Regions from separate parts of the Oceanobacillus sp. GQ8 genome, predicted to be linked through region 2. Evidence: a T-box and tRNA genes for the amino acid it is inferred to sense, from the RefSeq annotation. Region 2 holds a T-box; the other holds one or more tRNA genes.
The links. The T-box of region 2 lies ahead of tyrS (tyrosine--tRNA ligase). A T-box ahead of a tRNA ligase gene usually reads a tRNA of that ligase, here a tRNA-Tyr.

Region 1: it encodes a tRNA-Tyr, which carries the amino acid that the T-box ahead of tyrS (tyrosine--tRNA ligase) is inferred to sense. The anticodon was not compared.

What each region holds. Positions count from the first base shown of each region.
Region 1 covers NZ_JCAXEV010000004.1:521,033-527,371, forward strand. The annotation lists gene AC6CHS_RS15095 (beta-keto acid cleavage family enzyme) at 1-241, opposite strand, end outside; gene AC6CHS_RS15100 (TetR/AcrR family transcriptional regulator) at 533-1,069, opposite strand; gene AC6CHS_RS15105 (hypothetical protein) at 1,756-1,998, opposite strand; gene dnaN (DNA polymerase III subunit beta) at 2,116-3,246, opposite strand; gene AC6CHS_RS15115 (hypothetical protein) at 3,493-3,687, opposite strand; gene AC6CHS_RS15120 (hypothetical protein) at 4,186-4,578, shown strand; tRNA gene AC6CHS_RS15125 (tRNA-Leu) at 4,762-4,845, opposite strand; tRNA gene AC6CHS_RS15130 (tRNA-Cys) at 4,857-4,930, opposite strand; tRNA gene AC6CHS_RS15135 (tRNA-Gly) at 4,943-5,017, opposite strand; tRNA gene AC6CHS_RS15140 (tRNA-Gln) at 5,022-5,096, opposite strand; tRNA gene AC6CHS_RS15145 (tRNA-His) at 5,108-5,183, opposite strand; tRNA gene AC6CHS_RS15150 (tRNA-Trp) at 5,196-5,269, opposite strand; tRNA gene AC6CHS_RS15155 (tRNA-Tyr) at 5,290-5,374, opposite strand; tRNA gene AC6CHS_RS15160 (tRNA-Phe) at 5,400-5,475, opposite strand; tRNA gene AC6CHS_RS15165 (tRNA-Asp) at 5,505-5,581, opposite strand; tRNA gene AC6CHS_RS15170 (tRNA-Met) at 5,601-5,677, opposite strand; tRNA gene AC6CHS_RS15175 (tRNA-Val) at 5,697-5,772, opposite strand; tRNA gene AC6CHS_RS15180 (tRNA-Glu) at 5,789-5,863, opposite strand; tRNA gene AC6CHS_RS15185 (tRNA-Ser) at 5,883-5,974, opposite strand; tRNA gene AC6CHS_RS15190 (tRNA-Asn) at 5,977-6,051, opposite strand; rRNA gene rrf (5S ribosomal RNA) at 6,061-6,176, opposite strand.
Region 2 covers NZ_JCAXEV010000001.1:27,436-33,774, forward strand. The annotation lists gene AC6CHS_RS00145 (acetoin utilization protein AcuC) at 1-30, opposite strand, end outside; gene AC6CHS_RS00150 (acetoin utilization AcuB family protein) at 27-680, opposite strand; gene AC6CHS_RS00155 (GNAT family N-acetyltransferase) at 681-1,337, opposite strand; gene AC6CHS_RS00160 (transglycosylase domain-containing protein) at 1,632-4,622, opposite strand; T-box leader at 4,741-4,955, shown strand; gene tyrS (tyrosine--tRNA ligase) at 5,110-6,339, shown strand, end outside.

The DNA of each region.
Region 1 (6,339 bases), on a different contig from region 2:
TAATAATGACGTCCGTTTCAGATTCGCGAATCCGATCAACTATTTCACGATAATGATCAACGTTGTGGCTTATTCCACCTGTCTCTGGATTACGAGCGTGAACATGGGCCACAGTTGCTCCCGCTTTTGCTGATTCTATTGCTGCTTCTGCAATCTCTTTTGGTGTTACAGGTACATGAGGGCTTTTTGAAGTTGTATCCCCTGCACCCGTGACAGCAGCTGTTAGTAATGCTTTTTTCAAACTGCTTCCTCCTCTTCTTTAGTGCTCAATTAAACTTTTTTAGTATTAATCGATTAGTGTTACATTGTGTACCATCCGGACGGTTTGTTTATCACAGTTATAAACTATACCATCCAGACGGTTTGTTTTCAACCCTCTCTAAAATAAGAAAGGTGTTTCGTTTGCTCTTTTTATTTTAAAGCAACCATTAAACTAGTCAGTAGAAGGGATTGGTTATTTTTCGATTAAACTTTTAAAAAAACAAAAACACCTCTATAAAGTGGTGTTTTGTTCAACATTTATCCTATCAGTTTATTCGTTTGCCCATTCTCTTAGCTTTTCGTAGACAGCTTTTTTCTTGTCTTTTTCAATATGATAAATATCGAATAGTTCGGATAACCAAATCCCATCAGTAGCCAGCCTTATGATAGTAGCCTTAATAGGATCTATACCATCGTCCTCAATTTTATATTGCCAATCTGAATAGAGTTCACGAATAGGATCCAATGAATTAGAACTGACTGCTTTCGCTGCAAGTAAACCATAATGCATATCCTTGTTTTGGTAAGCTTGATTAAACGTTACATCAACATATGCACGGACCCATTTACCTTTATCTACTGGATCTGATTCCGCATTATTACTTATTTTCTCTCTATAGTTATTCGCTAGATGTTCTACCATCCCTTGCACAAGTGCTTCTTTCGATGGGTAGTGATAGAGAAGGCCACCTTTGCTGATTCCAGCTTCCTTCGCAGTGGCATCGAGTGTTAAATTAAAGATACCTTTTTCACTTACAACTTTCGAGGCAGCATGAAGAATATCCACTTTTCTAGAAATTTTGCCCATTGAAGATCTCCTCTTTATTTTTATTTATGCTATTTAACATACCATCTGGACGGTACACTTTCAATCTTTTTTAGAATGGGAGTAACAAGTCAATTTTACAAGTTTTAGGCTGAAAATCCCAATAAATCAAGCAAAATCTCCAATTATTTAAGGTGAAAATTGATTAACTTTTATACAGATTGCATGTTTTTAGGATGGGTTGAGTGGTTAGAACCAGAGGGCCATTCATCATATTACATACTAATCTCACTATATAATCTTAGATAGCTTCCCCTTCCTCTACGGGAGCCATATCTATTCTCAAAAGTTATGGACTACGATTGGTTGAATTACTTAGAGAATGGCCTGCTGTACGGCTCTGTCTAATGCAGATGGTATCTCCCTTTCCACTAGCTAACAGTTGCACTACAAAGCCCGTAGTAAACTTTCACAACTAAGTTATCGCCAATGTCGGACGCACAACTAAGCGTTCCCCGCAATGTAGGGAACGCTTGATATTACAGTTAATTAACTATTATAGGAAGATACCGGTGTCCGGTGGCGAATTAGGTATCAGAATACTGATTTAATAACCTTTTGCTATTAATATGTGTAAAATATGAATAGAGGGCATCCTTTTAGTTCACGTTTATAAAATTTATTGTGCTCACCTTGTATAAGTAATCCACCCAATAATTAAACGAAGACTATTGATTACAACTACACTCATATTTTTTAAATTTATATTCTTTATACAATCTTAACTCTTTAAGATCTCTTGTAACTGACTCAAAGACCTTTATTACTGGGGCAATATCCATTTTTGCAAATTCTCTAACTTGCTTATCTAAATCAATAGACAAATCTAAAGGATATTCATTCATAGCTTCATATAGATTATTATGTTCGCAAACATCATAAGTAACTGCAATATAATATCGTGTCAACATATCACCTCAAATTCACATAATGTTTAAGACTTCTTCAACTATCTTCTCCTCCGCTATAGATAAATAAAGATACTATTCTTTCCTTTGGAAAAGCGCCGTTAGTCAGATAATTACACTTTAATTTGACCTCACAGGAGAAATGAGTTGAACATGAGAGTCGTTTCCAATCGGGACAATCAAGATAGGTCTCATTGAACCATTAAAACTTAAACTTACCTCGCCCTGTTTTATCCTTTTTAAGGCATCCATCATAAAATTACCATCAAGAGAGACATTTAACTCCGCTTCTCCTGATATATTTTTAATGTATTGTATTTCTTCTATTTGACCCATATCCGATGTTTTTGAGGAAATTTTAATTTTTGATTTGTCTTCTATTAGAAAATTTATATTGTTATTTCTCCAATCACTTGCAAATATACTAGCCCTCTCAATACCACTTAGTAATTGTTTAGTATCTAGTGTAACAATTGTACTTGATTGCTGAGGAATTAAACCTGAAATATTAGGATAACTCCCTTCAATTAGCCTTGAATATAAAGAAGTGCTATTAGATTTAAACAAAATATTGGTCTCTGTGATAAATATATCAATATCTTTTGTGTAACTACTAATTAACTTTGAGAATTCAATTAAAGACGTACTGGGCACAATAAATGACCCATTTAAATCTGATTGTATTTCATGATTCACTAAGGACAACCTTTGAGAGTTTGTTGCAACACAAGTTAGTAAATCTTTTTGAAAATAAAAATTGACTCCAGTAAGTACTGGTCTTGTTTCACTTTTAGAGGCAGCAAAGACAGTTTGCTTAATAATATAAAAGAAAACATTACTCGCTATCCTAATTTTATTACTAAATTTAAATTCAGGTAGAGTTGGGTATTCTGTGGCATTAAGACCATTTAATCTAGTAATTATTTCTTCAGATTGTATCGTCACTAATTGATTTTCGTTTACTTTTATATAAATGTCATTAGGTAATTTTTTGATTATTTCACTTAGATACTTAGCTGAGATTACTACACTCCCTGTTTTATAAACCTCTAACATATTTAATCCTTCACTCGCTTTAGGAATTTCTCTTTCAATAACAATATCTGAATGACTTCCTATAAGTGTTAAACTATTAGCTTTGGCTACCATTTTAATTCCAGTTAATATAGGATTGGGGGTTTTAGACGTTACTGCTTTGCTAACATCTGATATTGCCTTATTGAAATAGTCATTATTTATTTTAAACTCCATAAAAAAGACCCCTGTCATTATTATTTCCTATATATAAGATTCGACAAGACTTTTAAAAATACCTTCTTCAACAATCCTCCCCCGTTAGTTAAGTACAGCATTTCACAATTGCTTATTAGCAATTTTTTTAAATCCTTGTCATTTTAATAACAAAAGCCGTCTAATTAGACGACTTCAACTTTGTCATTATTATAAATTCCCGCCCATCTACCTATTTCGAGAGGAGGGACAATAGTCCTTTAATTCCTACATAAAAGTTATTTGAAACCAAACGTAGGTTGCTCCTAGCCCAGCTAAGCCTAGTAGAAAGTTCTTAATCTCTTTAAACAGCGGAATGTACCTCAGTATCAAGGCCGTCACTCCCATTACTATAGCTATAAAGACTATCAGACTAATAAGCTGCATAGCGATACCGTCCAAGGTGATTTTTAATGCATCCATCTAATCCCCTCCCTGTATCCTTTATCGGATATTAAGAGAAGAGATTTTAGACATAAAAATAACTCCTACTCAGCAGCGCTTCCTACTTGTCCAATATTAATCGTTTTCTTACCTTATTTTTCGCTAATTAGCCTAGACTTTCCATTGAGATACTATGCTTGAAAAACTCTGTCATAGTTAGGTACATAAACACTCAAGCTCAACTGGTTATATTTATCTACACCTTAAAGTTTATTATGTACCTCCTCTGACATTAAATCGTGTACTAGTTACGGGTATTCAATCATTACAGATCATCCTCTTCTTTGGTGGTGATTGGCTTAAAAAAGCTGCCTTTGGTTATTTATATTTAATTATTTAAAAAATGATAAAATAGATTAATAAGTTACATTTTTATAAAACACAAAATATATAAAATCATAAAAATAACTATACGGTTGATTAAAATTATAATAATACTGTTGTTAGGTGTATACGTTTTAAAAGAGGAGGGATATATTGAAAAAGGTCGTGTTAGTATTGCTTATGTCTCTAATTTTAAGTGCATGTTCAGAAACAGAAATACTTGATTTTGAAGGTGAAAGTGATAATTGGAAAGTAATTTATACAGTAGAAATACTCGATGAACAAGTAGAGCAAACAAAAGTGAACATAGAATATAATGGGGTGGAATCTATTCCAGATGAAGTTAGTTATATTATCAAAACTGACAGCGGAAAAATGGAGGGTAATACTTCACTAAATGATAGAGGTTTAATAGAAATAGGAGGTCGTAGGCGCATGTGTAATGAGTGTACATTTATCAATAAATCTGAAAATATAAAAGCAACTATAAGCTGGAAAGAAAACACCGAAGAGTTAAAACTTAAAAACGATATTATTATCGATTAGAATCAAAAGAAGCTTGACTAAGTCTTACTATGACATTCGAGAAAATGTTTGTGTGAAATTTGTGTAAAACCGATTCATTTTCTGTCTTTATCTATCGGATTCTTTAAAACACAAAAAAAATCCTAAAACCTTACATATCAAGGTTTAGGACTCACAATGTCTTTTCTTAAATTATAATATGGATACCGGTGGTCGGGGTCGAACCGACACTCCCGTGAAGGAACGGGATTTTGAGTCCCGCGCGTCTGCCAATTCCGCCACACCGGCATGTGTATAAATGGAGGCGGTAACCGGATTTGAACCGGTGATAAAGGTTTTGCAGACCTCTGCCTTACCACTTGGCTATACCGCCATAAAAAAGTAATGGAGCGGAAGACGGGATTCGAACCCGCGACCCCCACCTTGGCAAGGTGATGTTCTACCACTGAACTACTTCCGCATATTGGCTGGGCTACCAGGATTCGAACCTGGGATACACGGGATCAAAACCCGATGCCTTACCGCTTGGCTATAGCCCATTAAATTAAAATGGGGCGATCGATGGGGATCGAACCCACGAGTGCCGGAGCCACAATCCGGTGCGTTAACCACTTCGCCACGACCGCCATACATAGAAATGGCAGGGGTAGTAGGAATCGAACCCACATCAAAGGTTTTGGAGACCTTCGTTTTACCATTAAACTATACCCCTACTAAACTTATTGAATTAAATGGTGGAGGGGGGCAGATTCGAACTGCCGAACCCTGAGGGAGCGGATTTACAGTCCGCCGCGTTTAGCCACTTCGCTACCCCTCCATATATAAATGTTTAAATAAAAAAATGGTGGCTCGGGACGGAATCGAACCGCCGACACAGGGATTTTCAGTCCCTTGCTCTACCGACTGAGCTACCGAGCCATTTAGTTTTTAAGACTTACTAGATAAAGTGGCGGTCCGGACGGGACTCGAACCCGCGACCTCCTGCGTGACAGGCAGGCATTCTAACCAACTGAACTACCGGACCACTATTTAATTAAGTAATTTGGTTGCGGGAGCAGGATTTGAACCTGCGACCTTTGGGTTATGAGCCCAACGAGCTACCAGACTGCTCCATCCCGCGATATGATTGAAATTGTTTATGGTGGAGGATGCAGGGCTCGAACCTGCGACCCCCTGCTTGTAAGGCAGGTGCTCTCCCAGCTGAGCTAATCCTCCAGCATAATTTAAAAGTTGGTGACCCGTACGGGATTCGAACCCGTGTTACCGCCGTGAAAGGGCGGTGTCTTAACCGCTTGACCAACGGGCCAGATAATTTATTATAATAGTGGCGGAGAGCGAGGGATTCGAACCCTCGAGGCCGCGGTAACGGCCTACACGATTTCCAATCGTGCTCCTTCGGCCACTCGGACAGCTCTCCAATGGCTCCACAGGTAGGATTCGAACCTACGACCGATCGGTTAACAGCCGATAGCTCTACCACTGAGCTACTGTGGAATGGAATATGCCTGGCGGTGTCCTACTCTTGCAGGGGCAAAGCCCCAACTACCATCGGCGCTGGAGAACTTAACTTCTGTGTTCGGCATGAGAACAGGTGTGACCTCTCCGCTATTACTACCAGACCATAAAACATGTCTTTAAAATAGTGACAACCATTATTATAATTGTTTCTGAGAAAAAATCAAGTATAAAATCAAATTTATGTAGATTTTTATACCCTAAAAACTAAATAAGAGGTAACAACGAATCAAGAAAAATGTTAGTTAAGTCCTCGATCTATTAGTA
Region 2 (6,339 bases):
TGAAAAGACAAACGCTGCGGAACATTTCATCGTTTTGGCCCCGGAATATTATTTGGCCACATCAAATCATACCCCGCATCTCTTAAATCCTGAATAATAGGGAGAGGATTCATCGTCTGGATTCTGAAAACAAGTATTTTGTAGGCGGGATCATTTTTGTACGGATACACTAATACAGAAACAATATTTACTTTCCGTTTACCAAATATAGAAGTAACTTCAGGAAGGATTCCTGGCCTATGCGGCACTCTTACTTCAATATGAGAGGAAGGCACATTCGTACCGGTAAGCTGAATCAATGTCTGAAGCATGTCCTTTTCTGTGACGATGCCAACAAGCCTGTTATCCTTTCTCACAACAGGGAGGCAAGCAAATTCTTCATCATAAAAGATTCGAGCTATTTCTTCCACAAAATCAAGCGGATGAACGGTAACGACGGGACTACTCATAATGGTGTGAAGCTCATTTTTTAATTCTTCTGCCACTGTGTTATTTTTAAATATTGACGGAGAAGCATCGCGGATATCCCTGTCAGAAATAATTCCTATTACATCCTTATTCTTCTCTACAATTGGGATATGTCGAATACGATTTAGTTGTAAGATGTGCAATGCTTTTTCAATCGTATCTGTTGGTGATAATGTAATCACGTCTCGATTCATAATTTCTTCTACTAGCATTTAAAGCCCCTCCCTCATATTGCGGTATTGATGTCGCTGTAAGAAGCGCAGCTTATCAAAAGTCGCGACGGAATCATCAGTGACTTCTTTGCCGATTCTGACCATTAAGCAATTTGCTGGGTGTGAAATGATTTCTGGATCATCGGTTGGAGCGGGGAGGAGGCCACCAGTAGCCATCATCTTTTCCATCACTTTCCGGTAGTCCCAAATGCTTAGTTTCGTTCCATCCAAATCCCAGTGCCAATAATACTCAGTCGAAATAATAATATAATTCTCCATATAGTCATCCATCATGGAGACTTGCAATAAACCTGAGGCTAATTTGGCTCCCCGATAGGAGGGAACTACTTCAATTGCGCCAAGTTCCATAAGTTCTTCCATCTTGAACTCGGACCAGCGTTCCAGCGGATCAGGGTGCAAATAGGTCACATAACCAATTATTGTGTCTTCGGTTCGGGCAACTATAATTCTTCCTTCAGGGAAATCGGCTATACTGCGTAGTGCTTCAAATTGCTTTGGTGCGGGTCTGAATGCAGTCAGGTGTTCATGAAAATGGAAGTTTCCAAGTTCTTCACTGGACAGGGGACCTTCAATTGTTATACTGTCTCCATTATTACTTTCACGGCAAAATGCATGATAAGTTTTTGTATGTTCCAACTTTTTCACCACCTAATCTGTTAAACTAATACGCTTACATTCATTATACTAGATTATCTAGCTTTTATTTAGTAATAAATGTGAAAAGGGCAGAACTTATCTCTTTTAAAAAAATTATAATGCTGGTTAATGAAAATGTGGGTGATCCTCGCTTATGAAATTCCTTCACAGTCACATGTATTTCTCTACATAAAAAAGTCGAGCGAACTCAAAACTCACCATGGAGTTTCAAAATATCGCTCGACTTGTTCGTTTGGTAGGAAACTATAGCCTAGATATTATGAATAAGACGCGTTATTGTTCGTCCTCGCTTTCATCTTGGTTGTTTTCCTCATCCTGACTGCTTTCTTCATCTTGATTACTTTCTTCTTCTTCCTCTTCTTCTTGATCGTTATTGCTTTCTTCTTGTTGTTTATCTTCTTTTTCGCTTTCGTTATTTTTATCTGCTTTTTTATTCTCATTATCGGTTTCCTTGTTTGAGTCAGGTTTTTCCGGTTCTGGCTCAGACGTATTACCAACCATTATTTCTTTTGAGGCAGAGGATTCTTTACCGAAATAGTCAACAGCCTTTACGTGATAGATAGCATTGTTATTTCCAATCGAATAACTAGTTTCAGTAGTACTTCCTACAAGGCTAAATTTACCACCAGCTTTGGTAGCGCGATATACCCTGTAGCCTACCACGTCATTGCTTCCTGATTTCTTCCAAGTTAATTTACTTCCAGATTTGCTTAAGGATGTTGGTGCAGAAGGGTCTTTCCCGTCATCCTCAATGGCATCTCCTACTTCTGCTCCAGCTCCAGGTAAACCAATCCTCTGCCATTTTTCAGTTTCTGTTCTAGGATACAGTTGGGTAAGGTCCGGTAGCTTATCATACCCGTTTCGTTTAAGAAACTCAGGGCTAAACATAAGACCATCTCCTGTTACAAACTCATCAGGAGTATTTGCACCTGCAACTACTGCCTTACCATTCACAATAACAGAGCTTCCGCTCACTAAGCTGTCATCAGTTTCAGTTGGTACATATTTCGCATTAAATAAATCTGATTTTACTAGTCCAGCTTTCTCGCATAATTCAGAAGGAAGCATTCCTGAAATCGCACAATAGCTTCGTTGGACAATACCGTCCGGACGTTTGAACGTTTCACTTGGTGTCACTAGCTCTGGATTAATTGCGGCTGCACTATTGATCAGCTCAGCCCATAATTTAAGGTTACGGTGACTATAATTCGTATTCGCATTATTAATGGACCGCGGCTTATCATAGCCAATCCATGTACCAAAAGTGACGTTTGGATTTGTTGCAACAAACCAGGCATCATGATAGTCATTTGAGGTTCCCGTTTTACCTGCCCAGTCTACACTGCCATTTGATAGCTGTGGTTTCAGGTAACCAGCTGTTCCAGAATTAATAACATCCCGCATCATATCAATCGTTAAATACGTTGTTTGCGGACTGAACACTTCAACTTGTTCTGCTTTATGTTCATAGACAACATCGCCGTCTTGATTTGTTATCTTTTCAATCATATACGCGTCAGCAAATTTTCCGTTATTGCCAAAGGTACTATATGCATTAACATTTTCCTCTATGGTTACATCTGCTACACCAATAGATAGGGTAGGGAGTACATGATGTTCTTCAGTTAGTGTAGTGATTCCCATCATCTCGAGATACTTTGATGCGGGATCTAGGTCGATAATCCGAGAGTAAATATCTGCTGCAGGCACGTTATACGAATGCTGCAAAGCCGTTCTAGCGGAGACAATCCCATGATAACCACCACCGTAGTTTCCTGGCTTCCCAGATGGCCAGCCGGGAATTTGTTTTCTCACATCAGCGACTGGGCTACCTGGTTGGATTACTCCTTCTTCCATTGCTGGTGCATAATCCAGTAATGGCTTAATTGTACTACCGTTGGAACGTACTACATTGTCAGAAATATAATTAATGTTGTTATCTTCGTCATATCCACGACCACCGACAAAGCTGATAATTCTGCCGGTACTGTTTTCAATGAGCATTCCACCGGTTTGGATTCTTTGCTCTACTTCTTCTGTTTCGCCGGTTTCACTATTTGTCTTTGTAACGGTCACAGTTGGACCATAGTTTTCATAGTTTGTGGCAACTTCTTGAAAAGCCTCATAGATGTCCTTATCAATGGTTGTATGAATATTGTAGCCGTTTTTCCGTAAGTCTCTTTCAGCCTTCACTTCATAGTCTTCCTTCAAAGCACTATCCTTCTCGAGATCATCTTTCGTGTAACCATCTTTCTCGGCTAGTTGATACATAATAACTTCTGTGGCCTTTTTTTCTACTTCAAAAGTTAAGTACGGATATTTCTCCACAGGGGAAGGGGAAGCTTCTTTAAAATCAGCCACAATATCATAATTGATGCTTTCATCATATTCTGCTTGTGTTATGTAGCTGGATTCGAGCATCCGGTTAAGCACTGTTTTCATTCGATTAATTCCCCGCTGTAAACCGTCCTCGTCTTTTAGATCTCCTCCGTTAAGAAAAGGAGTATAAGCGGATGGACTTTGTGGGAGCCCCGCAAGATATGCAGCTTGTGCAATATTGACGTCTTTTGCATCCACACCAAATATTCCCTGTGCCGCTGTTTGTACACCGGCAATGTTGTTTCCGGAAGCGTCTCTACCATAAGGGACAATATTTAAGTATGCTTCAAGAATTTCATCCTTTTCAAAAAAGCGTTCCAGCCGTAAAGCAAGTAATATTTCTTTTGCTTTTCTTTCAAACGACACTTCGTTGGTTAGGATTTGGTTTTTAATCAATTGTTGTGTAAGAGTACTACCACCTGTTTTTACTTCGGAATTTGTTACTTCCTGTAAAACTGCGCGCAGAATAGCCTTTGGCACAACTCCATGATGTTCTTCAAAGTTCTCATCTTCTGTTGCAATTACTGCATCCAGTAAGACTGGTGAGATGTTTTTTAGGGTGACTTCTTCCCGGTGTAAGTCAGACTGGACGTCGCCAAAATATTTGTCACCAGCAAAGTACAGCTTAGACGTTTCCTCATAGTTGTAAATGTCCTGTTGCATCGTTTCATAGGAGAGAACTGGCTCATCTTTTACCAATGAGGCAAAATATCCAGCCCCTACGCCGCCAGCAAAAAACATGCCAATAAAGCCAATTATTAAGAAAAACAGTAATACATTCCATCCTACGTCATAGGAAATCCGGGAGGAACGTTGAACCTTTCCAGATTTCCAGATTGATTTTAACTTTTCCATATATTGATGAAACCGTTGTTTCCAATTCATCGCAAAACCTCCTAAAATACCTTTCTTATTATAGCATAATAATAGAATGGGGAGGAATGATTTTCGGTTCTGTAATTGCTTTTTTAAATCAAATATGGTATAGATAAATACTATAAGATAATTTGTGTTGAAGGAACGAAGTAGTCGAGTAAATCCCTATTCTAGAGAACCGGCGGGTGGTGAAAGCCGGGATATATTTACTGACGAATTACATTCCGGAGCAATTTCGATCGTTTTATGCGTTCGGAACGGTGGCAACATCGTTAACAATCCGAAGTGGCAGATTTTTAATTTGCAACAAGGGTGGTACCGCGTGTTAATCTCGTCCCTTTTTATAGGGAGGGGTTTTTTTTATTTTCCGCGTCAGGAAGTAATGACAAGGAAATTAAAATTTTGAAGCCCCAAGTATTAGAAAAACGTACACATTCGCTTATGGACGAGCGAAGGCGACTTTCTAATCTAGATAAAAAAATGGAGTGTGAAGAGAATGGATATATTACAGGACCTTGAAACAAGGGGACTAATACATCAGACAACGGATCGTGAGGCACTTGAAAAGCAATTGCAAGAAAAACAGGTAACATTGTACTGTGGGTTTGATCCGACAGCAGACAGTCTGCATATAGGACATTTGCTACCAATTACAATGCTGAAACGTTTCCAGAAGGCAGGACATCGCCCTATCGCCCTTGTTGGTGGGGGGACAGGAATGATTGGGGACCCAAGCGGAAGAACAAGTGAACGCTCTCTTAACGAGAGTGAGGTCGTTAAAGGGTATAGTGAAAAAATTAAGCAACAAATTGCCGGATTACTTGATTTCGATAAGGGCGAAAACCCTGTAGTCGCTAGAAACAATCATGATTGGCTTTCAAGCATGACAGTGATTGATTTCCTCCGTGATGCTGGGAAGCATTTTGGCATTAACTATATGCTTGCAAAGGAATCCGTTTCTGCACGGATCGAGCAAGGGATCACCTTTACAGAGTTTAGTTATATGATCTTGCAATCCCTTGACTTTCTAAAGCTTTACGAACAGGAAAATTGCACACTACAAATTGGAGGTAGTGATCAGTGGGGGAATATAACCGCTGGTATGGAGCTAATTCGTAGGTCAAGAGAAAACCAGGAAGAAGAAATAAAAGTATTCGGCTTAACTGTACCACTCATCACAAAAGCCGATGGTACCAAGTTCGGGAAAACTGCAGGTGGAGCGATTTGGCTTGATCCAGAGAAAACTTCTCCTTATGAGTTTTACCAGTTCTGGTTAAATACAGATGACAGGGATGTTATCAAATTCCTTCGTTACTTTACTTTCATTTCGGAACAAGAGATGGAGCAGTTGGAAAAAGAGGTTAGTGATCAACCAGAAAAAAGGGAAGCTCAGAAACGTTTAGCTGAAGAAATGACAGTTATCGTTCATAGTGAAGAAGCATTGGAACAGGCGAAGAAAATTTCTGCATCTTTATTCAGTGGTGATCTGAAAGACCTCTCTGGTGCTGATATTAAGCAGGGATTCAAGGATGTTCCAACACATGAGCATGCAAAAGAAGAAGTTGGGCTAATAGACTTATTGGTTGAGGCAAAAATCTCTTCTTCTAAAAGACAAGCGAGAGAAGATATCCAAAATGGTGCCATTTATGTGAATGGGGAAAGAGTGCAAGACTTGCAACAAACAATTGGCCAGGATGACCGAATTGAAGATGAATTTACCATTATT